DNA from 4 places in the Aliamphritea spongicola genome. Region 1 is predicted to be linked to each of the others. Evidence: predicted binding sites of a transcription regulator. Region 1 holds the regulator's gene; each other region holds the start of a gene.

Region 1 (7,982 bases):
GCTGGCGTTTCAGCAAAAAGGCGCTGCTCTGGGAAGCAGTACTGATCAGCAGGGCTGTTTTGAAGCTGCGCTGGCATCTTTCGATCAGTGTCAGGATTCAGAATATAAGTGCACCGTGAATAACGGTATTTTGCTGAAAGCCTGCTGGCAGAAGAGCCTGCCAAGTGAAGGGTTCTGTGAAAACGTACCGGCGTTTGCTGAAGATCCCAGTGAAGATGATAAAGCCTGGATGAAAGACAGTTGTTTTGAAGCGGGTATTAACGGTTCCGGTTGTCGTCTGTTAATGCGTCAGAAGCAGCAGTTGTGCAGCAGTTAAACGGCTAAATAAATTTACTGAAACAAAAAAAACCGCGCCGGGCGCGGTTTTTTTATGCCTGATATTCAGGCGAAACTGAGAATCAGCTTCCCGCAGACATGGCCGGTCGCGCTCAGTTCGAAGGCTTCTTCCAACTGATCTGGCTGATAGCTGCCGTTGATTTGCAGACGCAGAATGTCATCGGCGTACAGCGCTACGATCTGTTCCAGCTGGGCGGCATCCGGCATAACCCGGATGGCTTCTACATGGCGGTTTTGGGCCTGGCCGGCCGCGATGACGATGTCTTTTGTGACGGATGGCAGGGTGACCAGCCGTCCGTCCGGCTTCAGACACTCCAGTGCTTCAATGCCGCTTTCACCGCCGACACAGTCAATGATCAGGTCGATGTCTTTGGCGTGTTCCGGTACCCGCTTATGCTGGTAATCGATGACCCGGTCAACGCCTAAGTCGCCGAGAAATTCATGGTTATGCATGGAGGCAGTACCCAGCACATGGGCACCGGCCCATTTCGCTATCTGTACGGCTAAATGGCCTACGCCCCCTGCAGCGCCGAGGATCAGTACACACTGGCCTGCTTTCAGCTGACCTTTATCAAACAGTGCCTGCCAGGCGGTCAGGCTGGCGGTGGCCAGACCACCGGCTTCTTCGAGTTCTACAATATCAGGTACCCGGGCAATCTGGTCGGCCGGTACGGCAATGTATTCGGCATAGCATCCGGCGGGTTCAGGGAAGCGGATCATACCGAAGACCCGGTCGTCTGCCTGCCACTGGGTGCCGTTGCCATTAACAATGGTGCCGGAGAATTCCCAGCCCGGCACGAAGGGTAAATCACCGATAAATGCGCTTGCGCCGCCGCCTGAGCAAGTTTTCCAGTCAATCGGATTGATCCCTGCTGCGGCTGTTTTTACCAGTACTTCACCGGGTTTGAGTTCAGGTACCGGTAAGGGCTGGTACTGTAATACTTCCGGACCGCCGAACTGATGAATAACAAATGCCTGCATAATGTGCTCCGTGGGCGTCTGAGTTGAATGAACAGGATAGTCCCATAAACTGCTCTGTAAACATATCGTTCCATAAACATACAGTTTAGACCAGTGACCGCTTCAGGGATTCCGTTGGTGAAAGGAGAGAACCAAGACGTTTGGTTAAGTTAGCCCCGCTCAGCCATCAGATATACTCGGGTGGGCGGAGAAATTTCCTCACTTAATTTCATCAAAACAGGAACGGCCGGGTGCCGTGGAGGTCTTAATGTATCTGGTAATTGCTGAACAGATATTGATGCTGGCAGGTATCGTGGTATTTCTGGTGTCGCTTGGCATGTATGTGCTGCGCAGTGGCGATTTTAAGTCGATACTGGTGTTCTGGCAGGCGACAATCGAATTCAGTAAGCGGGAATTTATTATAAACCGGATCGGTTTATCTATGATGGTGGCGGCGGTCTTGGTACGCTTCTACAACTATTTCATGGCATGACCGATCCAATCAGAGGCAGATGAATGAAGGGCAATCCTTTCCGTGGCGCAGGTTATTTTCTGCGTGGTTTAAGTATGTTACCCGAAAAAGGTATCCGGCATTTTGTGCTGGTACCGTTACTGATCAACATTTTTCTGTTTGCAGGGGCCATCTGGCTGCTGTTCGATCAGATGAGTGTCTGGATTGATTATCTGCTTTCCAGCATGTTGCCCGACTGGGCATGGCTGGACTTTCTGCGTTATCTGCTCTGGCCACTGGTGGCCGGCTCTGTGCTGGTGATTGTGTATTTCAGTTTCAGCGTGGTGGCTAATATCATCGCTGCTCCATTTAACGGCATCTTGTCGGAGAAGGTTGAAATGCGGTTAAGAGGTGCAACCGTGACTGATACCGGCTGGAAGGAAATGGTTGCGATGGTGCCTCAGGCGGTCGGCCGGGAAATTTCCAAGCTGGTGTATTACCTGCCGCGCTTCCTGCTGATCTTTGTGATTGCGCTGATTCCGGTGGTTGGACTGGCTGCGCCGGTGCTTTGGTTCCTGTTCGGTTGCTGGATGATGGCCATTCAGTACTGTGATTACCCGATGGACAACAATAAGATCAGCTTTACCGATATGCGTATTGCGCTGAAACAGAAACGTCTGACATCCATGGGGTTTGGCGGGCTGGTTTCTGTCGGCATGATGATTCCGCTGGTGAATCTTCTGATCATGCCCGCTGCGGTCATTGGTGCGACGATTTACTGGGTGGAAGAGTATGCTGGTGAGTCAGTTGAGCTGAGTGGCAACATTTCCTCAGACGCAGGGCCGCGTCTGACCCGAGACTAATTTTTAAAGGTAATACCGATGGCAGTAAGCGTTGGTTGGGCAAGCCGTATTAAACAGGGCATCCGCCTCACAACTGTGGTGACATTAACAGCGCTGGCCGGGTGCAGTTTTGCGCCGAAAGAGGCTGGTATCGGCGAGGCAGTCAGCTGGAATTCGCTGGACGGCTGGCAACAGGATCAACAGGCGGATGTCTGGCCGGGGTTACTGGCTCAGTGCCAGAAGTTGCGTAAAAAGTCTGCGGACTGGCAGCGGATCTGTAGCGCCGCTGATCAGTTGGGGACGCCGGATCACCAACAGGCCCGGGCGTTTTTTGAAACCCATTTTCAGGTGTACCGGATCAATGGTACGGAAGGCCGTAAAGATGGCCTGATTACCGGGTATTACACACCGCTGTTACATGGCAGCCTGCAACGCTCAGAACGTTATTCATATCCTCTGTATCGCAAGCCGGCGGATATGCTGGGCATTCAGGTGCAAAGCTGCGCAGACCGCGCGGCCCGTTGCCGTGGGCGGGTGATCGGTGATCAGGTGATGCCGTATTACAGCCGGGCGGAGATCGACGGTCCGGATCAGCCCCTGGCGGGTCAGGAATTGCTGTGGGTGGATGACCCCAATGCGGCTTTCTTCCTGCATATTCAGGGGTCCGGGGTCGTGCAGCTGGATACCGGTGAACTGGTGGCTGTCGGGTATAAAGATCAGAATGGACACGCTTACAAGCCGATTGGCCGGGTACTGATTGAAACTGGTGAGATTGCTAAAGAGAATATCTCACTGGATTCTATTAACCGCTGGCTTGAGGCACACCCTGAGCGGGCTGACTGGCTGAAGAATCAGAATCCCAGCTATGTGTTCTTTTATCTGTCAGATACGGTTGAGAGTGGCCCGCGGGGTTCACTGAATGTGCCGCTGACCAACGAGCGCAGTGTCGCGGTTGACCGTAAGATCATCCCACTGGGGACGCCACTGTGGCTTAATACTACCCTGTTTGATGATTCTACCTATCAGCGTCTGGTGCTGGCGCAGGATACCGGCGGAGCGATTAAAGGCCCGGTGCGGGCGGATGTGTTTTTTGGCCGGGGTGAGCGGGCGAAACAGCTGGCGGGCCATATGAAGCAAAGCGGTGAGTTATTCGCGTTACTGCCTAAACCCCAGTAAGAGGTTCTGAGCATAAAAAAACCTGCCACTGGCAGGTTTTTTTATGCTTCTCAGGCTGGTATGTCAGTCGTCGTCCAGCTCATCCAGTTCTTCAACGGCCGGGTGTTTCACCTTGTTGATCAGTTCTTTAGGGAAGTGACAGCTGAAGGTACTGCCTTTGCCCAGGGTACTCTTGATGGCCAGTTTACCACCGTGACGGTTCAGAACGTGCTTAACGATGGCCAGCCCCAGTCCGGTGCCGCCGCTGTCTGAGGAGCGGCTTTCGTCTACCCGGTAAAAGCGTTCGGACAGCCGGTCGATGTGGATACTGTCGATGCCTGGCCCGTTGTCCTTGACGGCAAAGTGGGCGCCGTTTTTATCGACCCACCAGCGAATCGTTATCTTGCCTTCCGCCGGTGTGTAACGGACGGCGTTAAAGACCAGATTGGAAAATGCGCTGTAAATCTCTGATTCCTGCCCCAGCAGGCTGAAATCCGGGTCGACATCCAGTTTGATCTCATGATTCTTATCTTTGCCCAGGCTCCGGGCATCATCGGCTATCCGGGTAATCATTGACTGTACCGGTACCGGCAGCTCATCGGAGATATGCGGGCTGGCTTCCAGGCGTGACAGCAGTAGCAGACCGGACACCAGGTTTTCCATGCGTTTTGACTGCTTGGCCATCTGGTTCAGGCCACGGCGCAACGGTGCCGGTAAGTCCTGATCCAGATAGGTTTCCAGATAACCGCGAATTACGGTTAACGGGGTACGCAGCTCATGGGAGGCGTTGGCAACAAAATCCTGCCGGGTCTGTTCCAGCTGGTTAATCCGGGTAATGTCCCGGGCGACCAGTATCCGGTCACCGTAGCCAAACTTAGTGAGCTGGTATTCCAGTGCCACGAGGCTGTCCACCGGGGATGGCAGCTGTAGTGGTTCGTCGTAATTTTCTTTGCGGTAATAGCGGATAAAACGCGGGTCACGCAGCAGGTTCATCACGGAACGGCCACGGTCAGTCTGTACCTTTAAGCCCAGCAGACGGTCCGCAGAACGGTTCCACCATTCAAGGTTATTGTCCCGGTCGATGATAACAATGCCGTCTCCCAGCGCCGCTGAGGACTGCTGAAAGCGGGTAATGATGTTACGCAGAGACTGATTTCTGGACTGGTTGCGTTTCTGGTCCCGGGCCAGTTCGTCAAACAGTTCACCCCAGTGGCCTTTGCTTTCCGGTACGTCGGAACGGTCACCTTTGGTGAGCCATTCCTGCAGGCGGGTGAATTCCCGGACCTGCAGCACCGACCAGCCGAGCAGAAACACGGCCAGGGTCCAGCCGGGATAACCAATCACCAGCCCAACGACGATGCCGGCCAGTGCGGTTAAAGATAAACTGCCAGATATGGAATGGTTACTGTTGTACATTCTGTCGGATCCGGGTGATGTCTGATGGCAGCTTAGCGCGGAAACTTCGGCTTAAGCAACTTGCGATGAGAACCGGTAACCGGTGCCGCGAACTGTCTGAATCAGATATTCGTGGCGTGCGCCCAGCGCTTTACGTAACCGCCGGATATGAACGTCTACGGTACGTTCTTCAACGTATACGTTGCCGCCCCAGACCATGTCCAGTAACTGGCTGCGCGAGTAAGCACGGTCCTGATGGGTCATGAAAAACTGTAACAGGCGAAATTCCGTTGGCCCCAGTTCCAGTGGCTTCAGTTCGGCGCTGACCCGGTGAGAAACAGGGTCCAGTGTCAGGTCATCGACGGTAATCGGTTCTTCGATGCCTTTTGGTGTGGCACGGCGCAATACAGTTTTCAGCCGGGCAACCAGTTCACGGGGGGAGAATGGCTTGGTGATGTAATCATCAATGCCGGATTCCAGACCTTTGATTTTGTGGTCTTCATCACCTTTAGCGGTCAGCATAATGATCGGGATGTCGGCAGTCACTTCATCTTTACGCAGCCGGCGGGCAAACTCCACTCCGCTCATACCGGGCATCATCCAGTCCAGCAGTACCATGTCCGGCTTTTCGTCCAGAACAATGCTGTGGGCTGCCTGGGCAGATTCTGCTTCCATACATTCGTAACCGGCCATTTCTAATGCAACCGCAATCATTTCCCTGATTGGGGCTTCATCGTCGACGATCAGAATTCGTTTATTGGATGACATGCTCGATCACCTTTTTTAGACAATTCTTTAGACGAGCATATTAGATTATTAAACTGTTACAGAAATATGACAAATTATGCGTATGTTGCAGTAATTGTCAGGGGATCAGCCAATAATCCAGGGCGATTCCGATAAACAGCGCCATACCTGCGTAATTATTGTTCAGGAAGGCACGGAAGCAATCTTCGCGACGGCGATGACGGATCAGCCACTGCTGCCAGATGAAGCATCCTGTCATGACCAGCAGGCTGAGATAAAAGTACTTACCCATCTCCAGCTGATTACCCAGCAAAATGAAGGTAAAAATCGTCAGGGCCTGCAGAATACCGATAATCAGTTTGTCAGCATCGCCGAACAGAATCGCGGTGGATTTGATGCCGATTTTCAGGTCGTCATCCCGGTCAACCATGGCGTATTTGGTGTCGTAGGCGGTGGTCCAGAGAACCGTTGCGGTGTAAATCAGCCAGGCATAGGCCGGTACTGTTTCACTGGTCGCACTGAAGGCGAGCGGTACTGCCCAGGCAAAGGCCATGCCCAGTACGATTTGGGGCAGGTGGGTATAGCGCTTCATAAAGGGGTAGCAGGCAGCGAGAAAAGCACCGCCAAACGACAGCAGGACGGTTTGTGTATTGGTAAACAGCACCAGGATAAAGGCCAGACTGATCAGTACGAAAAACAATACCAGTGCTTCTTTGGCGGTGGCCCTTCCGGCCGGGATTGGCCGCAGGGCAGTCCTTTTCACGTGACCGTCAACCTTACGGTCAGCAAAGTCATTGATCACACAGCCTGCGGAACGCATCAGGAAGGTACCCAGGCAGAAAATAAACAGCAAATGAAACGTCGGTACGCCTTCAGCGGCGATCCACAGTGCCCAGAGTGCCGGCCACAGCAGCAGATAAGTACCGATGGGCTTTTCCATCCGCATCAGCTGTCCGTAAGCCTGAAGGCGGTCTTTGCTGAAAAATTGTTTGCTCATAAGGTTCAGTTCTGTGGTGTCTGATTTTTGGCATCCAGTAACGCGGGCAGAAAGACTTCTGATACCAGCAGGGGTTTTTCGCTCAGGTAAAACAGTGAACGGCGCGCCCATGCAGATCCGCCATCGCGGATTTTCAGACGGCTGATCTGTAGCGGCCCCCGTCGCATCGTCGGATCACGGAACAGGATGCTGCCCAGTGAGCGGCTGCCCACGAAGTTCAGTTCCCGTTGTTTGCCGGTGAGTGTTGTGGCCGGGATGACAGAGCGGGCGAATACCCAGGGCTGACCGTTGCCGATCAGCTGTACTTCCCGGATGACCGCTAACTGGCGGGGACGCATCCCCAGCGCCTTGGCTTCTGAGCGGGTGGGATGATGCCAACCCTGACGGATCACTTCGACCCGGAAGTCGCCCTGGCTGGCACTGATCAGCCGCTGGGTTAATGAACCCGGATCCAGCAGCCATTTACGCCAGCATAACGGAGCATCGGTGCTGGCAGGACGACGCAGGGTGTACCAGCGAACATCGAAGCTGTTGTCATTCAGGGCTGAAGGTATCGGCACGGCAAAATCTCAAAGGGGTTGTCCCACAGGCGTCAGGCGATCACGCACTTTTAAAACAGCCGCTATGGTATCACTTACCCCGGGGAATCATAGACTTGATCACTGAAACCCGAGTTTTTCGTTGCGCTGGCGCAGGATTTTAAGCCCCGGGGATTGGGCTTGTCAGCCCCTTTGGGTAACATGTGTGGCATGAATACAACGAATCTTAATACCTCGCCTGAAGAGGTACGCCAACTGACCGAAGACTGGGTTCGCAGTATGGTGGTGGGGCTGAACTTATGCCCGTTTGCTGCGCCTGTCCTGAAGGATCAGAGCCTGCGTTTTTTTGTCTCTGGTGCAAAGGATGAAAAAGCCCTGACAGCGGACTACCTGCAGGAGCTGGATAAGCTGATGCAGGCCGATGAAAAAGATATTTCCACGACGCTGCTGATAGCGCCTTATATGCTGGCAGATTTTTACGATTATCTGGACATGCTGACTGAGTTCGAAATCTTGCTGGAAAGGGCTGAGCTGGAAGGCGTGCTGCAACTGGCCAGTTT
Region 2 (7,982 bases), on a different contig from region 1:
ATTTAGACGGATTACGCAATTCTTTTATCATGGCGTTGCTCCGGGAAATGCTTCATTTCGCACTGAGGCTGCCACAGAAAAATTGTAATGGCTGGCAGACATGATGGTTTGGGTAAAAGGGTTGGTTATCGGCCACTGGCAGGTGAGAGTAATAACAATGGATTCACCGGGGGCCCCAAAGCCCGCCACTGCAGTACCATTGCTATTGGTGACAACTATGTCGGATTCAGTCATCACCTCATCGAAAAAACCCATTGAGTTATCCTTAATTTTTTGGATGACTGCTCTTTTGCGATTGCCGTTTGCATCAGGGTCCAGATCGACTTGCCCTGTAATTGCATAGCGTGCCCCTTCTCTGACGGCGTGTTGCATTGTGAGTTTTACAAAACCGTATAAGGCAAAGTCTATGATCATGAAAACTAAAAGAAAAAACAGTGAACAGACGATAGCGAATTCAACCGTTGCTACACCACGGGCACGACGGGAAAACCTGGACCGGAAAGCATGATGATGGAGACGAGACAGACCCGGTTCAGGAAGTGGTTTTATAAAGTTCTTTTCCTGACTATTCTTGCTTTGACTGACGATGGGCGGAGAACACATAGAACTCACCCTAATTAGTTATTAGTGAAACGCTGTCACTTGAACTGTTTTCTTTCATGGCAGCTTAAAAATGAAAGCTTTTTCCTAACTTGCTGATTCTTCGTATGTCCGGAGACAAAAAAAGATCAGAAAAGTACTGATCAGGCATCAAAATTTTCATTTGGGTTATCAATAGGAATAGTCGTAACTGTAAATGCTGTCAAATCTGCCCGGCCTGTGGAAAACCGTTTAGATTTTTCAATAAAGGTTACTGATAACCACCTTATGTAAGGGATCTGTTTATAGTAAATACAGGGTTTTGAGCATCATTTCCGGATAGCTTCAGAAGAGGCTCTGCTCTGAAAATACTGTTTGATTCTGTTTGTGAAGTTGAACTGCCAGGGCCTGGCTGTTTTGTCGGGGCAGGTGCTCTGATTTGTTCAGGCTACAGCCGGTATTCCGGCTGTTAAGCAGGTGTATCCCCGGATAGTCCTGGCTATGGGAAAAGCTGCGACTTTCTGAAATGAGTCTGTGCATTCTGCCACATGACGGGATTCAGTGGTTGTGAGTATCGGCAGTTAAACGCAGGTTTTTCTTAACGCTTACCGAAGTTATTCTCCATCGACAGGATTGTCATTCCCCTGTAATATTCCATGCATACAATCTGGTCTATACCAGATTGAGTTGTAGTTATTCTGCTTTCAATCGAGATGAGACTTTAAGCCATGGCGTTACGCATTTTTGACCTGGACGAAACCATAACCTGTTGCGATACCTCGTCGCTGTTTTGTGAATATCTGAAGGAGACTGGTCTGGTGACGGATCCTGAATTTATCGCAGAAGAAGAACGGCTGATGGAGCAGTACACACAAGGGTGTATGTCGGTGCATGAATACATTGCATTTCAGGTGAAACCGCTGGCGGATATGGATGTGGCAGATATCGATCATCTTACTGAAGGTTTCGTTGCAGAGGTGATCGTGCCGAAGATTTATCCTCAGGCGAAGGTGTTGCTGCAGGAGTTACGCAGTGCTGGCCACCGGCTGGTAATAGTCTCGGCGACGGCGGCCTTCATTGTGCGTGCAGTGGCGAAACAGCTGGGGGTGGACGATGTACTGGCGATTGAACTGGAGACGGAAAACAACCGTTACACCGGTGAAGTCGACGGGGTGCCAACCTATCAGGCGGGCAAGGTTACCCGGTTGAATGCATGGCTAGAAGCGGAGCAGGAATCTTTGGAAGGCGCGGCGTTTTACAGCGATTCCATGAATGATCTGCCGTTGCTGGAGGCGGTTGAACAACCGGTGGCGACCAACCCTGATCCGCGGCTGGCAGTGATCGCCGCGGAGCGCAACTGGCCACAACTTAACTGGACCCTTTAAGCGGCGGTCAGAATTTCTGTCCGCCATTGTATGAAACCGGTTCTTCAGGTGAGAAAGCCGGATAACTATGACGGGCAGACCTATGCATCCAATCGTTAAACAAATTACAGATTTGTTTGCTGCTGAAGGTAGTCAGACCTACGGCGAAGACATTACACAAACAGAGCATGCCGTGCAGTGTGCTGAACTGGCGGTACGTGCCGGTGAATCTGATGAGCTGGTAACAGCAGCACTGCTTCATGATATCGGGCATTTGCTGGCAGCCACTGACCTGGCTTACGGCAACTATAAGCACGATGCTGTGGGGGCTGAGTTTCTGGCGGACTACTTCTCGCCCGCGGTTACCGAGCCGATCCGTTTGCATGCCCAGGCGAAGCGTTATCTGTGTTCAGTGGAAGAGGGCTATCTGGATGACCTTTCCGCAGCATCGCTGGATTCATTTCACCATCAGGGAGGCCTTATGACCCCTGAAGAATGCGACGCTTTTCTGGCTGAAACCTATTCTGAGTCAGCCATTAAACTGCGCCGCTGGGATGACGAGGGCAAGATTCAGGAGCTGAGCCTTCAGCCGTTCACCCATTACCTGCCACAGCTGCAGGCTTGTACTCAGCGAATGGAACAGGGGGCCTGATCATGTCTGCATTTAATAAAGAACGTTTTATGCGTCAGGGCTACATTGTGCTGGAGCAGGGGCTTACCGCACAGGACATGCAGATGCTGGAAACGGCCAGTGCTGATCTGTATGGCCATTCCGGTCAGTTGTTGCAACAGCTGCAGCAAAGCGGTGCCAGCCTGAATGATTTCTATCAGCAGAACCTTGATGAGCTGATCGTTGTCCCTGAAATTGATGACCCGCTGAAGGTGTGCCGTTACGAATATATTAAGGGCTATAACCCGGTTATCCGTGAGCAACTGGTACCTAAATTACAGGGGTTTATTAAAGCCCTGACAGGCGATGACTTCGTGCTGTTCAAAGATAAGTGCAATGCTAAAAATCCGGGCGGCGGGGCGTTTGAACCCCATCAGGATGTGATTGCCTACAATCATCTTAAACCAAACTTCCATGTGACTGTGGCGATCTTTCTGGATGAAGCAACACTGGAAAATGGTTGCCTGTTCTTTCCGGAAAATTATCGTCGCGATCTGGAAGGTCATGACTATGCATTACAGAACACTCCGAACGGTGAACTGCCGATCCTGCCAAGCTACGATGGCGGCAGCAGCCACGGTGCGATTCAGCAGGAGGTGGTCGAGCGGATTCAGTGGCAGCCGGTTGAAGCAAAACCCGGCGATGTGGTGATTTTCGATTCCTATGTACCCCATTATTCTGAGAAAAATGCTTCGGATAAGTCCCGCAGGGCGATGTTTTACACCTTTAATGCGCAGCATTTCGGCGACTTTTATGATGAGTATTACGACATGAAACACCGGGAATTTGATAACCCGAGCTTTCACGTAGCCACACCAACCGCTCACAGTAAGTCTGCGATGTAACAGCGGAAACTGGCAGAAAACGGGATGCAGTGCATCCCGTTTTTTTGGTCTGTCGAATGTGAACAGCTTGTTATGTGGCAAGGGACGTTCGCTGAAATTGTAAAAATTCCGTTATCTGGCTGTCACTTTTTTGTCATTAACCGGCCTGATAATAATTTGGTATAGACCAGCTGAGGTGGCTTTTCCTGCCCGGGCTGAACAATAACAACGGCTTAGCCGTTACTTCTGTGCTGAATGAGGATTTAGAAATGAAACTGATGGCGAAAGTCCGTGTACTCGCGGCTGCACTGGGAATGGGTGCTGCACTGCAGGCGCAGGCACAAACCGATCTGACTGTATATACGGCACTGGAAGCCGATCAGCTGAAAAGCTATGCCAAAGCATTTGAGAAAAATAACCCGGACGTGAGGATCCGCTGGGTGCGTGATTCCACCGGTATTATCACTGCCCGTTTGCTGGCTGAAAAAGAAAATCCACAGGCCGACGTGGTACTGGGACTGGCGGCAACCAGCCTGCTGGTTCTGAAAGATCAGGAGATGCTGCAGAGCTATAAGCCTGCGGGTGTTGAAAAACTGAGCAAGCAGTTTGTTGATGCCGATGCGACACCGTCATGGGTAGGTATGGACGCCTGGGTAGCTTCTATCTGCTACAACACCGTTGAAGCTGAAAAGCTGAACCTGCCAAAGCCTGCCAGCTGGCAGGATCTGACCCGGCCGGAATATAAAGGCCATGTGATTATGCCGAATCCGAACTCTTCCGGTACCGGCTTCCTGGACGTATCCAGCTGGCTGCAAAGCTTCGGTGAAGAGCAGGGCTGGGCGTTCATGGATAAGCTGCACACCAACATTGACCGTTACACACACTCCGGTTCTAAACCGTGCAAGCTGGCCGCTGCCGGTGAAACTGCCATTGGTATTTCTTTCGCTTACCGCGGTGCCAAGCTGGTGAACAAAGGGGCGCCGATTGAAGTGATTTTCCCGACTGAAGGTCTGGGCTGGGACATGGAAGCAGCAGCGATCGTTAAAGGCACTGACAAACTGCAGGCTGCTAAGACTCTGATGGACTGGGCCGTTACCCGTCCGGCAAACGAGTTGTACAACGAAAGCTATGCAGTGGTTGCGATGCCAGGCGTTGCCAAGCCAATCAAAAACTACCCTGCCGATATCGCTGATCGCATGATCAACAACGATTTCCAGTGGTCTGCTGTGAACCGCGCACGCATCCTGAAAGAGTGGCAGCAGCGTTACGACAGCAAGAGCGAACCTAAGAAGTAAGACTGGTTCCGCACTGCAAAGCGGCAGACTTTACCGTCTGTCGCCTTGTTGTTTTTAAAAGTCGTAATCAAGAGTTTTATTCAGAAACCGTTTTAAGAATCAGCCAGGCCGCCTGAGACAGGATGTCAGCAGGTGACTGAAATTGGAGTGAGACATATGTCTGCTGCCCCGTATTTAAATATCCATCAACTGGAAAAACGTTTCGGCGAATTTGTTGCTCTGCAGGATATCTCGTTAGCCATTAAGGAAGGGGAGTTTGTCTGCTTTCTCGGGCCATCCGGTTGTGGCAAAACCACATTGTTGCGGACCATTGCCGGTCTGGAGCAGGCGCAGCAGGGGAACATTGTTCAGGCGGGTAAAGACATTACGCACTTGCCGCCTCAGCAGCGTGACTTTGGCATTGTGTTTCAGTCTTATGCGTTATTTCCGAATCTGACCGTCAGCGACAACATCGCCTATGGTCTGGTGAACAACAAACTCACCCGGCAGGACCGTACAGCGCGGGTGAATGACTTGCTGGAACAGATTGATCTGCCGGGGATTGGTGAGAAATATCCAGGGCAACTGTCCGGTGGTCAGCAACAGCGGGTTGCACTGGCGCGGGCACTGGCGATTCAGCCGGGGTTGTTACTGCTGGATGAGCCGCTGTCGGCGCTGGATGCCCGGGTACGGCTGCATCTGCGTAAAGAAATCTGTGAACTGCAGCGGGCACTGGGCATTACCACCATCATGGTTACTCACGATCAGGATGAAGCGCTGACCATGGCTGACAGGATCGTCGTGATGGATCACGGCACCATTGCACAGGTGGGCACACCGGAAGAGATCTACCGGCATCCGGCCACCGCTTTCGTGGCACGCTTTATTGGCAGTATGAATCTGTTGCCGGGGCGTGTACTGGAAGGGCATAACCTGCTGATCGGGGATACGGAGCTGTCTTTGCCGCTGATGCTTGATCAAAACGTAGAAGAAGGCTTGTTGGGTTTCCGCCCGGAAATGATCCGTGTGTTACAGGGCCCTGAAGAAGTTAAAGCCGATACTCTGTTATTGCAGGGGAATGTTGCGCAGGTCAACTTTATGGGCGCCTTTGTTCGGCTGGTAGTGACCATTGCCCGTGATACGGATATCGAAGTGGATATGCCGGTACAGCAACACGCCTTACATACTCCTGCTGTGGGTGAACGCCTGCAAATGGCAATTGACGCAGAAAATCTGCATTTTTACCCGGAACCGCCGATTGGCGAACCGACCCGGGTCAGTATTCGTCAGCCGCAGACGGTTGTCGGCGATGAGCCGGTACTGGATGAGGTAATAGACAGCGTGATGGAGGCGCAGGCATGAATGCAATTGCTGCCCGCCGCTTAGTGCCTGTCTGGAGTACTGAAGCTTTCGTACAAAGAGCTTTGCTGTTACTGGGTGTGTTGTTTCTGATTCTCGGCTTACTGGCGCCGCTGAGTACCATGTTGCTGAAGAGTTTGCAGGATCAGGCCGGTAACTTTATTGGCCTGGCCAACTATGCGGAGTATTTCACCAATCCGGCTTTGTTTGGCTCGATCATTAACTCGCTGATCATTGCCTGCTGGACCACGGTGATTGTGGTGACCTGCGCCTTTATAACCGCCTATGCACTGACCCGCAGTGGCATGGCCGGTAAGAAAGGCTTTCGGCTGATCAGCAGCCTGCCGCTATTTGCCCCTTCACTGCTGCCCGCCCTGAGCATGATCTATCTGTTTGGTAATCAGGGGATACTGAAAGACTGGCTGCCGGTGGATTCCATCTATGGTCCGGTGGGCATTGTGATGGGACTGTGTTTCTGGATCTTTCCCCATGCGCTGATGATTCTGATCACGGCGCTATCAAACAGCGATGCCCGCCTTTATGAAGCGGCCAAAGCGCTGAAAACGCCGGGCTGGCGGGTGTTTCTGACCATTACCTTGCCTGGCGTTCGCTACGGGCTGGTGAATACTGTGTTCGTCTGTTTTACCCTGGCGATTACCGATTTCGGGGTGGCTAAGGTGATTGGTGGCCAGTACAACGTGCTGGCGACAGATATCTATAAGCAGGTGGTAGGCCAGCAGAATTTCCAGATGGGAGCCGTGGTCAGTGTGATTTTGCTGTTGCCGGCGGTATTGTCGTTCTGGATTGAACGCCGGGTACTGAAGCGTCAGACCGCGCAGGTCAGCGCCCGTGCAGTGGCGATTCAGCCGGAAGCCCAGCCATTACGGGATAACCTGCTAATGCTGTTCTGTGGTGGCATTGCAGCTTTTCTGCTGCTGGTGATCGGCATGGCGATATACGCATCGCTGATTACTTTCTGGCCGTACAACCTGACCCTGTCACTGGATAACTACCAGTTCGATATGATGGATGGTGGGGGTTGGGAGTCCTACTTTAATTCCCTGCGAATGGCCTTCTGGGTAGCGATTACCGGCACCGCTGTGATCTTCATTCTCGCTTACCTGAACGAGAAGATTAAAGCCTTGCCCCTGTTGCGCAAAACCATGCAGTTTCTGGCCATGCTGCCCATGGCCGTACCGGGTATGGTGCTGGGGTTGTCGTACATCTTCTTCTTTAATTCGCCGTCTAATCCGCTGAACTTTATGTACGGTACACTGGCGATTCTGGTGCTCAATACACTGGTGCATTTTTACACCGTGTGTCACCTCACCGCCACGACCAGTCTGAAGCAGATTGACGGCGAGTTTGAATCAGTTTCCGCCTCGCTGAAGGTGCCGTTTTATACCACATTCCGCCGGGTCACCCTGCCGTTATGCCTGCCGGCTGTGCTGGATATTTCGGTGTACCTGTTTGTGAATGCCATGACCACAGTGTCGGCAGTGGTATTCCTGTATTCAGCAGATACCACACTGGCGTCAGTGGCGGTGATCAACATGGATGAAGCAGGGGATACTGCCCCGGCAGCTGCGATGGCCGTATTGCTGATGTTTACTGCACTGGGGGTAAAAAGCTGCCATTGGCTGATCAGTAAGGAACTGCTGTCCCGCAGTCAGCGCTGGCGTTACGCTTAAAATCTGTTTTGCCTGTCCGGTACCTGAGTCATGATGAATCGACTTAAGTACCGGATTTTTTGATCTGACTCCCTGTTTTCTGGTCTATACCAGATTGTTCCGTTATATCCTTCCTGTATAATTTCTGCTTCACTAATTCCACACGTTTTGGCCCGTATCAGGCCTGTTGAGGTGAGTATGTACCGTTATTCCCGCCAGTATACCGGGCCGGTTCAGGCCAT
Region 3 (7,982 bases), on a different contig from region 1:
TGTATGCGTTTATCAGATAGATCTGCTTAACCCCCATGCTGGTAACGCTTTGTAATGTGCGTTTGAGCATTTTCGGCCGTGGTAACGCCATGATGAGGGTCAGGGGCAGTGCCGGTGGTGGAGGTTGAGTGCAGCTGACTTCCAGTGTGACTGAGTTTTCTGTCAGTGCTGTTACAACTGCAGTCCCCAGATCACCGTTTAGTTTACCCACCTTAAGTGTGTCGCCTTCCTGAGCCTGGTGCACACTGAGGATGTGCTGAAAGCGCCGGTCTGTAAGAACGACGGTGTTTTCTGTTTTGAAGTCTGTGGAGGTTAACAGTATCAGGTTCATGGTGCAGGGGTCTGTGTGATGAGATTTGTCAGGCGGCGCAGAGTATGCGGCAAAGCTACGCATTTGTGTAGTGTACTTGCGGTAAATCAGTATCACCGCAGCTGTATCAATAAATCACAGAGAAAAGCCACATATCATCGGTGGATTCTGTAGAATAGCGAAAATTTTCTTGTTAAGGCCATTTTGTGCGCGCGAATCTTTTGACAGGCAATATTACCGGCACACTGGTCAGAATGACTGTTCCAATGGTGTTCGGCATTGTCAGCCTGATGCTGTTCAATCTGGTAGACAGTTATTTTGTCAGTCAGTTAGGTACCGGTCAGCTTGCTGCGCTTGGTTTTACGTTTCCTGTTTCTTTTGCCGTTATCAGTTTGTCCATCGGGCTGAGTGTTGGTACCTCAGCAACACTTGGTAAGCTGATTGGTGCCGGTGAACATCAGCAGGCCAAGCAGTTAACGACGGACAATCTGTTACTGACAACCCTCTTAATGGTGCTGGTCAGCAGCATTGTTACTCAGTTTATTGAGCCTCTTTTTCGTCTGTTAGGGGCCGATTCTTCGCTGTTACCCTTCATTGATGCTTATATGTCGGTGTGGTTCATCGGTGCAGTTTTCTACGTCATCATCATGGTGTCTAACAGCTCTTTGCGAGCCTACGGTGATACCACTACGCCGGGCGTTATTATGGCGTTCTCGGCCATTCTGAACGGTTTACTTGATCCGTTATTTATCTTTGGCTGGGGGCCGGTGCCTGCTTATGGTATTGAGGGAGCAGCCATTGCCAGCTTGCTGGCCTGGGGGATCACTGCAACGCTGGCCGTGCTGAACCTGTTGCTGCGTAAGCGCCTGTTATTGCTGACTATTGTTTCCTGGTCGAATTGTGTATCGCACTGGCTGATGGTGATGCGTATCGGTTTTCCTGCAGCGCTTTCCAATATGATGACACCGTTAGCCGCTGCGATCATGACAGCCGTTGTCGCTGAACATGGGGCGGAAGCGGTTGCTGCCTTCGGTGTGGGCAGCAGGCTGGAATCTCTGGCGCTGATTGTTAACCTGGCTTTGTCCATGACGCTGCCGCCTTTTTTAAGTCAGAATTTTGGTCGTGGGAACATTAAACGTGTGTCGCAGGCCTATCTTGCTGCTATGAAATTTGCGCTGGTTTGGCAGGGCATTGTGTACCTGTTTTTGTGGCAATTTGGCAGTGGGATTGGCGAGTTGTTCAGCGATAAAGAACAGGTTGTTGAACTGATAGGTCTGTGGATCATGATCGTTCCGATTGGCTTTGGTTTTCAGGCAGTTACCTTTCTCAGTGCGTCCAGTTTTAATGCGCTTCACCAGCCGTTTAAAGCGATGCGAATCAGTGTCTTCCGGCTCTTTATTCTCTATGTGCCTTTAGGTTGTGCCGGTAATTATTTGCTGGGCCTTGAAGGGATGTTCTACGGCTTTGTTTTAGCCAATATGCTCACCGCCGGTCTGGCATTTTTCTGGGTGCGCAATCACCTTGCCGGCTTACAAAAACAGCCGGTACCGGATTCACCCTAAAGGCTATAAGGGGTTTTAACTCTCAGGGAATGGGGGTATGTTGTCATACGTGCTTAACACACAGCAGTTAGATTATTCGTGACTTTGCGAGATATATTCCACTGCTGGGAATGTCCACCAAAGTCATATTATCAGCTTGCTGATTAAGCAATATGATCATATGGGGCTTAACTGGGCCCGGTAGATCAAATGTACTTGATATAGATGCAAAGGGGATGTGGGCATGACACAAAAGATTGCGCTGGTTACAGGTGGTACGGGCGGTATTGGTACAGCTATTTGTCGTGCGCTTGCGGATGCAGGTGTGAAGGTGGTTGCAGGTTACAATTCCGGCGGAAATCACGAGAAGGCCAGGGCTTGGCAGGAAGAACAAAAGCAGGACGGTTACGATATTCTGGTCGCATACGGCGATGTAACAGATGAAGAATCCTGTGCAGCATGTATCCGAACGGTAGAAGAAGTGGCCGGCGGCACTGTGGATATTCTGGTAAATAATGCCGGTATCACCCGTGACGGTACTTTCCGTAAAATGAGCTGGGAACAGTGGAATCAGGTACTGTCTGCAAACCTCGACAGTATGTTCCATATGACCCGTCTGGTCATTAACCCTATGCTGGAGAACGGCTGGGGCCGGGTCATTAACATTTCATCGGTTAACGCTCAGAAAGGCCAGTTCGGTCAGTGTAACTACTCTGCAGCAAAAGCCGGTATTCATGGCTTCACCAAAGCGCTGGCGCAGGAAGTGGCGGCAAAAGGTGTGACGGTCAACACCGTTTCCCCAGGGTATGTACTGACACCCATGGTTGCCAAAATTCCTGAGGAAGTATTGGGCAAAATTGTGAAGCAGATTCCGGTTGGACGTCTGGGGCAGCCGGAAGAAATCGGCAAGGCAGTGTCCTACCTGGCCAGCGATGACTGTGGTTACGTGACAGGCTCTGATTTCTCCATAAACGGCGGTCAGCACATGTCTTGAGGAGTCTGTTTCCGAAGAGGCTGTATAGCCTTAAAAAAAACCCGCAGCTGCGGGTTTTTTTGTGTCTGTTACAGTACCTGTTGCAGGATTCCGTAAAAGCGCTGATAAAGGGCTTCCTGATGTCTGGCGAAGGGCTGACAGAGCCATTCCATTTCCAGGTGTTTCAGGTCTTTCAGGCTGGTGGCGCTGTGTTTTTCTTCCAGGGCCTGTTGTAAACGCTGCATCTGATATTCAAGCCGTAATGCCTGATCTTCTTCCGGAGAGCTGAGGTTAAAAGCAATTTCCAGCTGGATGCATAGCTGTCGAAGGGCGGTATCTGATGCATAGATGACCGGATCGAATTCTTGTAGCCCCTGATGAATATTGCAGCCGGTTACAAAGCGCTTGTGCAGTAATTCTGCAAAGGGTGCATCCGGACTCAGGCCCTGCTCCCATGCCTGATTAAGCTGTTCCAGCGTATTGTCGTCCAGCTCTTCTGCCAGCAGTTTTTCTTCCAGCTGTTCACAGAGGTTAACTTTACGTTGCCAGGCCTGGTAGGTTTCACTTTCAAGCAGACGGTCCAGATCAGCCTGTTGGCGCTGCAGGTTGCTTTTGGCAGCATGCAGTCGCTGCTGAAGCGGTTCCGGGGTATCGTTTTTCTGGCACAGAATATCTGCCTGTTCCAGAAGGGTGCTGATTTGTGATGGCGATGCCGGTGAGGTCTGTAATGCTTCCAGCTGTTCACATAGCTGTTCGGTTTTTTCCTGCTCTGTTTGCTGCGTCTTAACCGCTTTACGGTTACTCTTTTCCAGATCGTAAACTTTATTGCAGGTCAGGCGGAATGCCGGCCATAACTTACGTTCTACACTGTGAAAGCTGTTGCCGGTTTGGCGCCATTGCTGCTGCAGTTGTTTAACCTGACGTAACAGGCCATTCAGCAATTCCTGCTGACCGTCGGCAACTGCTTGTTCTGCCTGTACGCTCAGGGCTTCAGCCTGATCTGCCAGGGCCTGTTTGGCTTCGGTATTGGCTTCACGGTAAGCCTTAATTTTACCGTCCAGTTGTTTCAGAGTGCTGTTAAAGCGGCTTTGTGCTTCCCGGCCGGGAGTGCGGTCAACCGGTGTGTACTGGCGCCATTCCTGTTTTGCCGTACGGCTGATTTGCTCAACTTCCTGCCAGTCTGGCTGTTCCCAGTCAGTATTGGCCATCAGGGTTTCCAGTTGCTCACAAAGTAAAAGGCGCTGCTGGAGGTTGTTAACGCGTTGTTGTTTCAGTTCCGCATAATGCTGGCTGCAAGGCTCGTATGCCTGATCTGAAGCGTGTTTAAAGCGTTTCCACAAATCATGGCTGTGGTATGGATCAGTGGCATCCAGGTCTTTCCATTCCTGCTGCAGGGTACGGATATGATCAGCCAGTACCGGTGCTTCAATATCGCTGCCAATCAGTGCTTCCATTTTTTCGCACAGTGATTCTTTTTTCGGTGTGACGGCAAAGCCCTGCCAGTCTTTCAGTTGCTGTAACTGTTTCTGTAATCCGGCATACCGGTTCCGGCAGCTTTTAACGCTGTTTTTCGACTGTTGGCTAAGCAGTTCTGATACTTGTTTATCGAGGCGGTAAGCATTCTTAGTATTGCCTTCGCTAAGGGCCTGCTCAAGCTGTTCCAGGCAGTTATCGATCTGCTGCTGGTCCTGTTGCTGTGCCTGCTGACGCTCAGCTTTATGTTGCTGTCTGATTTGATTCAGTTGATCAAGACGTTTCTGTAACGTTTGCAGTATTTCTGGTCGCTGTTCGTCTTCAGGCCAGTTAATGAGCTGTATAGCCTGTTTAAGAGCATTGATGTCAGCGCTTTCATTTTGAAGGATTTCAGCGAGCTGTTCGCCGTTTTCCTGAACCCGGTTAACTGCTTCCAGTAAGGTCTGGATTTGAGTATGTCTGTTGTCCAGCTGCCCTCTTATCTGAGCAAAGTCCGGATCGCCGGCCGATTGAGTTTGCTGAGACATTTGCAGGTTATTCAGCTGTGCGACGAATTCTGATGTGCCAGGCAGAGGTTCTGTAATGGAAGCCCGGATCTGTTCCAGTAATGCATCAAATGCGCTAAGCAGAGCGTTGCGTTGTTGTTGGCGCTGCTGAGCTTCAGCTTCGAGCTGTTGTTGTTCAGCCTGTTTTTGCTGTTCCTGCTGGAGCAGTTGCCGGCAGGTACTCAGGGCTTCTGTCAGTGACGCATTGGCTGCATCGTCGCAGAGGCTGTTCTGTAACAGTTTTTCAGCGTTTTGCTGATAGGCATTCAGCCGGGCTTCAAACTGAGGATAGATGCCCGTATTGAATAATTGCTGCAGGGCGGATGTCAGTTCAGTTTGTTGTTGCAGAAGCTGTTCCCGGGCTTTCTGCTGTTCGCGGATATCCCGTAATTTGTTACGGATAATGCGGTGTACGGTTTTGTCTTTGCTGCGGATTTTTTTACACAGTTGTTCAATGATTTCAGCTTCGTGCAGTTTTTCAGCTGCAGCTTGCCGGGTTTGTGAGTGGCCGGCCTGAAGTATGATGGTGCTCAGGCAGGTCTGGTCGCTGATTTTCTCAATTGCAACTTGCTGAACAGTGCTGTCATCTATGTGCAGTGCAATATGCGTCAGGATATCGTTATCCTGTAACTGCCTGATACTATTGATACTTTGCTGCTGGTCACAGCTTTCTGTTTTGATGATGACGCGGCAGGCGCGGTCAGCGGCCAGGTGTCGGACCTGATGGTCGCTGTCTATATTTGAGATACGGCACAGCAGTTCAGGTTCTTCAAGTTTAATCACGGCGGCACTGCGCACAGCCGGGTTCTGATCCTGCAGGGCTAGCTGTGAAAGGATCTGATGCTGTTCTGAATTACTCGCTTTTAGTTTAGTGATCGCACGGATACGTACATCAGCTTTACTATGTTGCCATTTAGGCTTGAAGAACTTCGCAAACATTTACAACCCGATCCTGAATGAGCCAGCTAAAAACACGATACTGTGGCTAAGGGCGGCTATTCTACCGGGCTTTAAGGTGGCAGGGGAAGGCTTGACAGCTTAGAAAAATCGCCTTTTAGTCAGGGTTTTGTTGCAGCTGCACTGTCGGATATGCCCCGGACCCAGCAGTAATGCCTGATACGGGGAAATCCAGTGTAAAATGTACTTTTTAAAAATCTGCAGGTCAGCTTCTTCGTACTTCAACATCACCGTCGATGTAATACCAGCGATGATCTTCCTGCCTGAAGCGGGAGCGTTCCTGTAAGGCCGCTGACTGTCCTTCACTGTCGAAATAGGCGATAAATTCAACTGTGCCTGTGGTATCCTCGCGCCCGCCGTTATGGGTGCTGATTATTTTTAATCCTGTCCAGGTTGTCATACGCATTTGTTCGGCGATAAGGAGCGCGTCTTCCGGTTGCCGGTTTTCTGCTGCAGTGGTGGCTATCAGGTAGTCCACACTGCCAAGCGCAAAGGCCGTATAACGGGAGCGCATAAGCGCTTCTGCGGTGGTTGCCGGTTTGTTGCCGTTGATGGCCGGTTCACAGCAGAAGCTGAACGGTTTTCCGGAGCCGCACGGGCATTGCTTTGTGGTATCTTTGGCATCATGCAGCATGGGAATTCCTGTTTTAATTCAAACGGTTTAGTTCGTCGGCGTTTATTATAGATCGCTGTGGCGTGAATCATATAGACCGATAGCATTAGAGGCTAGCAATGGCTAAGCAAACTTTTTACTGGCATGACTACGAAACCAGTGGTGCCGATACCCGCCGTGACCGGCCATTACAGTTTGCCGGTATCCGTACGGATATGGATCTGAATATCATTGAAGAGCCACTGATGATTTACTGCAGCCCGGCGGAAGATGTGCTGCCGCATCCGGAGGCCTGCCTGATTACCGGTATTACGCCTCAGCAGGCGCTGCGGGAAGGTTATTGTGAAGCAGAGTTTATGCAACAGGTGCATGAACAGCTGGCACGTCCGGGAACCTGCGGGGTAGGTTATAACAGCATCCGTTTTGACGATGAAATTACCCGTCAGGCGCTGTACCGTAATTTCTTTGATCCCTATGCCCGGGAATGGCAGAACGGTTGTTCCCGCTGGGATATTATCGATATGATGCGCCTGACTCGTGCACTGCGCCCTGAGGGGATTGAGTGGCCGGAATATCCGGATGGCCGTCCAAGCATGCGTCTGGAAGATCTGACGAAGGCTAATGGTATTGATCATGGTAATGCACACGATGCTCTGTCGGATGTTCACGCAACGATCGGCATGGCAAGACTGGTAAAGGAACGCCAGCCCAAACTGTATAACTACGTATTGAATAACCGCTCCAAACAGGCCGTGCAAAATATGCTGGATGTGATGACGATGAAGCCTGTGCTGCATGTGTCTTCCATGTACCCTGCGGAATGGGGCAACCTGGCGATTGTTGCTCCCGTGGCAGTCCATCCGGTGAACCGTAACAGTATCATTGTGTATGATTTGCGGGTTGATCCTTCCGCCATGCTGGCGATGCCCAAAGAAGAAATTAAGCGATTGCTGTATACCGCGACAGATGATCTGGCACCGGGAGAAGTTCGTTTACCTCTTAAACAGCTGCATACCAATAAGTCTCCGATAGTGGCGCCGGCAGGTATGTTGTCGACGGAAGAGGCGAACCGGCTGGGGATCAGTGGCCCTGACTGCCGTACCCATTTAGAGATGTTGCGTGCTAGTCGGGATTTAAAAGAGAAGCTAGCATGGGTATTTGCAGAGCAGGATTTTGCAGAGGATCTGGATCCGGATCATATGTTGTATGGCGGTGGCTTTTTTAATGATTCAGATAAGGCGGCGATGAATCAGATCCGCGAAGCTGCGCCGGCTCAGCTGGCAGCAATGGAATTTGCGTTTCAGGATCCCCGTCTGGAAGAAATGCTGCTGCGTTATAAGGCCCGTAATTATCCATATACACTGGATGAAGAGCAGCGGCAGCGGTGGGAAGAATACCGCAAGCAAAAGCTGATGGGGCCGAATAACGGCGGGTATCTGACGATTCCGGCGTTATTTGAACGTTTAAACACTCTGTATCAGCAACGGGAAACTGATCAGAAGCAACGGGAAATACTGGAAGAGCTTGCTTTGTACGCTGAAGCTATCTATCCCGCTGATGAGGTATATTA
Region 4 (7,982 bases), on a different contig from region 1:
TGGATTGTCAGCAAAATGATTTTCATGTGGCTGACTTGGATAACCCGTGGGCAGGCTATACATTGTATAGTCTTTATCATGAGGCCCATACTCCCTGGGAATGGCATCAAGAGCTTTTTGATTATATTAAACAAAAGGGAATGGTGCCTTTTAGCTCTCCTTTTGATGAGAGCGCTGTTGATTTTTTAGAATCATTAAACTGTCCCATTTATAAAGTGGCTTCGTTTGAATTGACAGATATCCCTCTGCTTAAAAAAATTGCCCGTACCGGTAAACCCATTATTATGTCGACTGGAATGGCGACACTTGGTGAAATTGAAGAGTCTTTGCTAGCCATAAGGTCTGAGTCTGATGCGCAGGTTGTGCTACTTAAATGTACCAGTACGTATCCTGCTGATCCTTCAAATTCAAATATCAAAACGATTCCACATCTTAGGGAGTGGAGTAAGACACTTGTCGGCTTATCTGACCATACAATGGGGTCTGCTGTGGCTGTTGCGGCTACGGTGATGGGCAGTGTTGTAATTGAGAAGCACCTTACCCTGCAGCGTTCTGATGGCGGAGTTGATGCGGGTTTTTCTTTGGAACCGGCTGAGTTTGCCAGAATGGTCAGTGATGTGAAGCAAGCGCATCAAGCTCTAGGTGATGTTAGTTATGGTGGAAGTAAGGCTGAACAGAAAAGTAAGCTTTATCGCCGTTCAGTATATTTTAAAAAATCGGTTAGTGAGGGGCAGAAAATTACAATTGATGATCTTTGTATCATCAGACCTGCTAATGGATTGGCCCCTAAGTATCGTGATCAGTTAATTGGAAGGATAGCTGCTCATGATATTACTCGGGGAACCGCTACAGCCTGGCATCTTTTCAGAAAATAGGATTATTTTAAAAGATTAACTAATGTCTCAATCACTTTATCTTGTTCTTCAAATGTCATCGTTGGAAATAAGGGTAAAGTGATGGCAGACTGATAATATGCTTCTGAATTGGGAAAGTCGTCACGTTTGAACCCTTGTTCCTGATAAAAAGGTTGTCTGTAAACAGGTATATAGTGAAGATTCACACCAATGCCTTCTTTTCGCAGAGCTTTAAAGAGCCTGAGATGTTCAGAACGATCCGGTGTATTGAGCTTTATTATATACAGGTGAAATGCAGATAGCCTGTCTTTGTAAATCTCAGGAAGCCGAACTGGTAAAACTGATAAAGCATCGTTATAGCGTTTAGCCAGGGCGTTTCTGGCTTTTACATAATCATCAAGCCTTTTCAATTGGCTGATTCCAAGAGCTGCCTGAATGTCAGTTATCCGATAGTTAAATCCGAGAAAATGCTGTTCATAATACCATGGGCCATCGGCTGTATTTTGTAACTTTTCTTCATCTCTGGTAACCCCATGAGATCTTAGCTGCTCCATGGTGGCTGCTAAAACAGGGTTGTTAGTTGTAGCAAGACCTCCTTCAGCAGTGGTGATTATTTTTACCGGATGAAAACTAAAAACTGTTATATCGCTGTATTGGCAAGCTCCTATTTTGGCATCCTGATAGCTTCCACCAATAGCATGTGCAGCATCTTCGATTATCTTAATATCGTATTTTTGAGTAAGTGATGATATTTCTGCCATGTCACAGGAGAGGCCGGCCATATGTACAACGATAATTGCTTTAGGAAGAGCGTTTTGCTTTTCGGCCTGAGACAGACGGGATTTGAGTACAGAAACGCTCAGATTAGATGTTTCGGGATCTATATCTACAAAGTCGACCTGAGCACCACACATTTTTACAGCATTGGCTGTGGCAACAAATGTAATCGGTGAAGTCCATACCTGATCTCCTTCCGTTATACCGAGTGCTAAGCAGGCTAGGTGAAGGGCGGATGTTGCGCTGTTGCAGGCGATGGCATATTTTGCCTGACAATATTCAGCTATTTTTTTCTCAAACAGAGCTACCTGCGGCCCTTGTGTAATAAAGTCAGATTGCAGGGTTTCAATAACAGTATCTATATCATCTTGAATGATGTCTTGGCGTCCATAAGGAATCATTGGTTGCTCGATACTTCTTGATTTAATTTTTTGATTTCATCAATGCTTAGGAAAAAATTGTTGTTTCCTGAATTATATTCAAAGCCCTGTTCTACAGCTTTTCCAGATTCATTGATGTTGTTTGTTTCAAAGTTGTTTGTTCTGCTGGTGAAAGTGATTGAGGGTCTGATAACAAAGTGATCGGGAAATTCCAGCGTTAAGTGAGAATCGTCAGCAGGACACATAATCTCATGAATTTTTTCGCCGGGGCGAATGCCAATAATTTTATGTTCAAGATCAGGGGCCATAGCTTTTGCAAGATCAACAATTCTAACTGAAGGAATTTTAGGTACAAAGATTTCCCCTCCATTCATTCTGGAGAAGTTCTTGAGTACAAAGTTCACACCCTCCTGAAGCGTAATCCAGAACCGTGTCATCTGAGTATCTGTTATTGGAAGGGAGGTGTGTCCTTCACTGATCAGCTTATTGAAAAAAGGTACAACGGAACCGCGTGAACCGACGACATTTCCGTATCTGACAACACTAAAGCGAGTTGGGTGGCCGCCAGCCATGTTATTTGCTGCAACAAACAGCTTGTCGGATGCTAACTTTGTAGCACCGTAGAGGTTGATCGGGTTTGCTGCTTTGTCAGTGGATAATGCAATGACCTTATCAACGTCATTTGTTAATGCTGCTTTTATAACGTTTTCGGCCCCGTGAATATTAGTTTTAATACATTCCATGGGATTGTATTCTGCAGCAGGAACTTGCTTTAGTGCAGCAGCATGAATGACGAAATCAACATTTTGCATGGCTTGTTTCAATCGTTCTTGATCCCGGACATCGCCTATGAAGTAACGCATGCAGGGGTTGTCAAACTTCTGCTGCATTTCAAACTGCTTTAGTTCATCACGGGAATAGATAATGATCTTTTTAGGTGAGTACTGACTAAGCAAAGTCTCTGTGTATTTTTGGCCGAATGACCCGGTGCCACCAGTGATTAAAATTGTTTTATTATCAAACATAGTTCTTCATCCAATAAAGCTCATAATTAATATGCTGGCTATATTTACTAATTTAAAATCACTTATAGTGTGTGGTGTAGCATGCAGCAGCGGGAAGGATCTCAATATAGGTAGCTTATCAGAGCACTGATAGTTAAAGGAAGCACCACTGATGCCGATATTGAAGTACAATGATTCAGTCCTAATATTTTTAGATTAAGGTGTGTACATGTCTGTAAACTTAAAGGCTCTTAAGCAGTATCAAAACGTTAGTCTGCATGCGACAGTCGCTACAGCCAGTCCACATAAGTTGATTGCAATGCTTTTTGATGGAGCGTTAGCTGCTTTAGCGAAATCCAAAGGGGCTATCGAGCGAAATAGTATTGAAGAAAGAACTGTCCATCTCAATAAAGCCTCTGAGATAGTTGTCAATTTGCGAGGGAGCCTGGACCTGGATAAAGGCGGTGAGGTCGCAGCTAATCTTGATGAGCTTTATGATTACATGCTTCGTACAATAATGCAGGCTAACCGGAACAGCGATAGCGAAAAAGTTCAGGAAGTCATGGATTTAATCTTAGTGGTGAAACAAGGATGGTCTGAGATGCCTGTTGAGCTTCAGATGGGTGGTAAGTAATTACTATTGGTATAGAGCGTGTGAGTATGTCGGCTACTGACAGCAGTTGGTAGCTAGGTGAAAGACTTTAAATACTTCTGATTTAACTATGAGACGGGCGCTATACAGTGCCCGTTTTTTGGTTTATGGATAATAATTCTCGAAGCGTCAAAAAAATAACACAAAGATACTTGTTAAGTTTTAATATATGTCATAAATTTGACGTTAAGGTTTTTTTGTCTGTTTCAGGCACACCGTCCGGGTGACGGCGTTAGTGCTGAAGGTATGTTCAGATCACAGGTATGACACACATATGCAGCTTCTTTATGTAGATGACAATGCAGATAGCCGGCGGCAGTTATCCGACCGGTTAACTTTTGCCGGCATTGCCTGCCAGACTGAGAGTTACGTTGACTGGTTGCAGGCAGAGGAAGGTCGGAGTTCTGAATATTTGGCTGTCATGCTGGGGCACTGTAACCATCCGATTGATCTGGAAAAATTGCTGGCGCAGCGGCTGGATGAGGCAACGCCGGTGATCACCGTGGGGGACTGGATGCAGCCTGAAGCGGCCAGTGAAGGATTGCAGCAAAGAATACTGGGTACCTTAACACCGGGGTCGCAGCTGTCAGATGTGCAGTATGTGTTACACCGGGCGCAGATTTTCAGAGGCTTGCGTCAGCCGGCGGAACTGGCCGGGGGGCTGCAACAGGCGTTTGCTGATCTTGCCGGTGGCAGCGCCGTTATGAACGACGTTCGCAGTCTGATGGCGCAAGTGGCCGGACGGGATGTCAGTGTGCTGATTAACGGTGAGTCCGGTACCGGTAAAGAAGTGGTGGCTAATTGCCTGCATAAGGCTTCATCACGGGCTGCCGGGCCCTTTGTGCCGCTTAATTGCGGAGCCATACCTTCTGAATTGTTAGAGAGTGAGTTGTTCGGGCATGAAAAAGGTGCCTTTACCGGTGCTGTTTCGAGCCGTCCCGGGCGGTTTGAACTGGCGGACGGCGGCACACTGTTCCTGGACGAAATTGGTGATATGCCACTGAATATGCAGGTAAAGCTGCTAAGGGTTATTCAGGAAAAGTGCTTTGAACGGGTCGGCGGTACCAAAACCATCGACTGTGATGTGCGCATCATTGCCGCCACACATAAAAATCTGGAAGAGATGATCGATGAAGGTAAGTTCCGGGAAGACCTGTATTACCGCCTGAATGTTTTCCCGATTGCTATGCCCGCCCTGCGTGAACGGACAGAAGATATTCCCACCCTGACTGAGCTGTTTGTCCGCCGTGCCGAAGCGGATGGATTTGGCCGGATTAAAGTCATGCCGGCGGTTATCCGTTCATTACAGCAGCATCCCTGGTCAGGCAATGTCCGCGAACTGGCGAATCTGATTGAACGTTTAACCATCATGCACCCGGACAGCATTATCAGTATCAGTGAGTTACCGGAGAAATTCCGTTATCTGGAAGAAGATGCCGGTGATATCAGTTTAAAGGCACAGTTACATCTGGACGTTGATCAGGCCCAGGCTGAAGCGTCAGATGCTCCCGGGGCACATGTGCTGCCGGAAGAGGGTATTGATATGAAGGCCTATCTTGAAGGCATTGAACAGGTACTGATTGAGCAGGCACTGGATACCACCAACAACGTTGTTGCCAGAGCCGCGGACAAGCTACAAATTCGCCGGACCACGCTGGTGGAGAAAATGCGTAAGTACGGGATTCAGCGAAAATAACCCATGGCCGATCAGAACTCTAACACTGAGATGAATACTGAACTGGCGCAACTGCGTGAGCAGGTAGCTGCCCTGCAAGTTCAGTTGGCGGATACTCAGGGGCAGCACCTTGAGCAACAGGCAGAAAACTCCCGCCTGAGCGGCCGTATGGATAATCTGTTAAACCTCCTGCCTGCCGGCGTACTGGTGGTCGATCACCGTGGTCTGGTGAGCGAAGCGAATCTGGCAGCCGCAGAGCTGCTGGGGGAACCGTTGCTGGGGGAATCCTGGCTGGGGATTATTCAGCGAAGCTTTGCGCCGCGCAGTGATGATGGACACGAGGTATCTTTAAAAAGCGGCCGCCGGGTGAGTTTGTCTACCCGCTCGCTTGAGTCTGAAACCGGGCAGCTGATTATGCTGACGGATCAGACCGAAACTCGGCTCTTACAGGGGCAGGTTGCTCATTATCAGCGGTTGTCTGAAATGGGCCGGATGATGGCTTCCCTGGCACATCAGATCCGTACGCCGCTGTCGGCGGCTTTGTTATACGCGAGTCATCTTATTAAGCCGGGTTTGCAGACAGATAAGCAGATTAAGTTTGCTGGCAAAATTAAATCACGGCTGGAAAATCTGGAGCATCAGGTGCGCGATATGCTGGTGTTTGCCCGGGGGGAAACCCGTCTGGATGACCGTCTGACCCTGGCGCAGTTATTTCGCGATATTGAAGATGCACTGGATGTACCGCTGGCGGCCTGGGATGCAGACTGCGAATGTATTAATGCGGTCCCGGACCTTCAGTTGCAGTGTAATAAAGAAGCCTTACTGGGCGCACTGATGAATCTGGTTGAAAACAGCCTGCAGGCGACAGGTAAGGGCGCTGAGTTAAGCATTGAAGCATCAGTGCTTAAGGAAAGGCTGTGCCTGATGGTGGCAGATAATGGTCCGGGCATGGATCAGGAGCAGTGCCGGAAAGTACTGGAGCCGTTTTACTCGACTAAATCACACGGCACCGGCCTGGGGTTAGCGGTGGCACAGGTGGTTGCCAAAGCGCATCACGGTGAATTTGTACTGGTGTCAGAGCTCGGTAAGGGCACGCGGGCAGCGTTCTTATTGCCTTACGAAAAAGATGCTAACGTCAGCAGTTGATAAACCGGCTGTTTTTTTGAATTTATACAGATAACGAAACGGGAAAATACATGGCGACGCAGATACTGGTGGTTGAAGATGATGCCAGCTTGAGAGAAGCGCTGGTCGATACACTGGAACTGGCCGATTTCGGTTGTCTCGAAGCCGAGTCCGGTGAAGATGCACTGACACTGCTGAGTCAGCAGTCGGTAGATATGGTGGTCAGTGACGTCAATATGGGCGGCATGGACGGCCATGAATTACTGGAAAAAATACAGCAGCAACATCCCTGTTTGCCGGTGATGCTGATTACCGCCTACGGGCAGGTGAATAAAGCGGTGGATGCAATACGCAGCGGTGCTGTGGATTATCTGATGAAGCCCTTTGAGCCGGATGCACTGATTGAAGTAGTAAAACGTTATACCGGCACGCAGATCCGTAAGCAGGATAATCTGCAGCCGGTGGCGGAAGAAAACTCCAGTAAACAACTGTTGCAGGTTGCCCGGCGAGTGGCAGAAACCGACTCCACCGTACTGATTACCGGCGAAAGCGGTACCGGTAAAGAAGTGCTGGCCCAGTACATTCATAACCATTCTCCACGAGCGGATCAGCCGTTCATCGCCATTAACTGTGCAGCCATTCCGGAAAGCATGTTGGAAGCGACGCTGTTCGGTCACGAAAAGGGCGCATTTACCGGTGCGTACAGCAGTAACCCGGGTAAGTTTGAACAGGCTAACGGCGGGACTATTTTGCTGGATGAAATCTCCGAGATGGATCTTGGCCTGCAGGCCAAGCTGTTGCGTGTCCTGCAGGAGCAGGAAGTGGAGCGGGTCGGTGGCCGTAAAGTCATCAGTCTGGATGTGCGGATTCTGGCGACCACTAACCGTAAGCTTGAGTCTTATGTGGGCGAGAATAAATTCCGTGAAGATCTGTACTACCGTCTGAATGTGTTTCCGTTGCAGTGGTTGCCGCTGCGAGAGCGCCGGGCAGATATTGTACCGCTGGCCAAGCGCTTGCTGAGTAAGTACTCACTGAAGATGAACCGCACGGCCGTTTCTCTGGGTGAGGATGCTGAGCAGGCACTGAGTAATTATGACTGGCCGGGTAATGTCCGGGAGCTGGATAACGTGGTGCAGCGCGCGCTGATTCTGCAACAAGGCGCGCTGATCAGTGCCCGTGATCTGCACATTCAGCCCACCAGTATTCAGACCGCCGAGTTTGATACCAGTGTTGAGCTGTCTTCAGGGAGTGATTCAAATCCGCTGGTTGCCGGTGTGCGCCAGCATGAGTATCAGCTGATCATTGATACCCTCAGGGAAACCGGAGGCAGCCGTAAAGATGCTGCTCAGCAACTGGGTATCAGTCCCCGGACGCTGCGCTATAAGCTGGCAAAAATGCGTGAAGACGGTGTGGATCTGGATGCCATGCTGGGCTGATTTGCCAGGCTGTGTTCTGCAAATGGCAACATTTGCAGAACCGGGAATCACTTGTTCAAACCCAGCCGCAGCGCTACTC

Evidence for each region. Region 1 encodes PhoB, which activates phosphate uptake and scavenging genes when phosphate is short. Its sites were predicted from a motif close to TGTCATANNNNTGTCANA; they were not measured.
Region 2: a site for PhoB is predicted at 3,579-3,596, ahead of JYB63_RS11865 (putative 2-aminoethylphosphonate ABC transporter substrate-binding protein). Genes of this name have one in related genera too.
Region 3: a site for PhoB is predicted at 1,914-1,931, ahead of phbB (acetoacetyl-CoA reductase). Genes of this name have one in related genera too.
Region 4: a site for PhoB is predicted at 3,838-3,855, ahead of JYB63_RS15150 (sigma-54 dependent transcriptional regulator). Genes of this name have one in related genera too.

What each region holds. Positions count from the first base shown of each region.
Region 1 covers NZ_JAFIDL010000002.1:33,800-41,781, reverse strand. Annotated here, with positions in the region: gene JYB63_RS06805 (hypothetical protein) at 1-316, shown strand, start outside; gene JYB63_RS06800 (NADP-dependent oxidoreductase) at 382-1,317, opposite strand; gene JYB63_RS06795 (hypothetical protein) at 1,565-1,789, shown strand; gene cysZ (sulfate transporter CysZ) at 1,813-2,610, shown strand; gene mltA (murein transglycosylase A) at 2,629-3,765, shown strand; gene phoR (phosphate regulon sensor histidine kinase PhoR) at 3,829-5,160, opposite strand; gene phoB (phosphate regulon transcriptional regulator PhoB) at 5,212-5,907, opposite strand; gene ubiA (4-hydroxybenzoate octaprenyltransferase) at 6,005-6,883, opposite strand; gene JYB63_RS06765 (chorismate--pyruvate lyase family protein) at 6,889-7,443, opposite strand; gene JYB63_RS06760 (DUF1415 domain-containing protein) at 7,633-7,982, shown strand, end outside.
Region 2 covers NZ_JAFIDL010000003.1:401,839-409,820, forward strand. Annotated here, with positions in the region: gene JYB63_RS11840 (TadE/TadG family type IV pilus assembly protein) at 1-31, opposite strand, end outside; gene JYB63_RS11845 (TadE/TadG family type IV pilus assembly protein) at 28-603, opposite strand; gene JYB63_RS11850 (HAD family hydrolase) at 1,308-1,964, shown strand; gene JYB63_RS11855 (HD domain-containing protein) at 2,047-2,595, shown strand; gene JYB63_RS11860 (phytanoyl-CoA dioxygenase family protein) at 2,598-3,458, shown strand; gene JYB63_RS11865 (putative 2-aminoethylphosphonate ABC transporter substrate-binding protein) at 3,707-4,732, shown strand; gene JYB63_RS11870 (putative 2-aminoethylphosphonate ABC transporter ATP-binding protein) at 4,889-6,073, shown strand; gene JYB63_RS11875 (putative 2-aminoethylphosphonate ABC transporter permease subunit) at 6,070-7,761, shown strand; gene phnX (phosphonoacetaldehyde hydrolase) at 7,939-7,982, shown strand, end outside.
Region 3 covers NZ_JAFIDL010000004.1:229,566-237,547, reverse strand. Annotated here, with positions in the region: gene JYB63_RS14545 (16S rRNA (uracil(1498)-N(3))-methyltransferase) at 1-331, opposite strand, end outside; gene JYB63_RS14540 (MATE family efflux transporter) at 517-1,872, shown strand; gene phbB (acetoacetyl-CoA reductase) at 2,096-2,845, shown strand; gene JYB63_RS14530 (DUF349 domain-containing protein) at 2,914-5,781, opposite strand; gene JYB63_RS14525 (YchJ family protein) at 6,005-6,433, opposite strand; gene sbcB (exodeoxyribonuclease I) at 6,532-7,982, shown strand, end outside.
Region 4 covers NZ_JAFIDL010000005.1:34,433-42,414, forward strand. Annotated here, with positions in the region: gene pseI (pseudaminic acid synthase) at 1-875, shown strand, start outside; gene pseC (UDP-4-amino-4,6-dideoxy-N-acetyl-beta-L-altrosamine transaminase) at 878-2,032, opposite strand; gene pseB (UDP-N-acetylglucosamine 4,6-dehydratase (inverting)) at 2,029-3,036, opposite strand; gene fliS (flagellar export chaperone FliS) at 3,245-3,649, shown strand; gene JYB63_RS15150 (sigma-54 dependent transcriptional regulator) at 3,942-5,363, shown strand; gene JYB63_RS15155 (sensor histidine kinase) at 5,367-6,488, shown strand; gene JYB63_RS15160 (sigma-54-dependent transcriptional regulator) at 6,539-7,903, shown strand.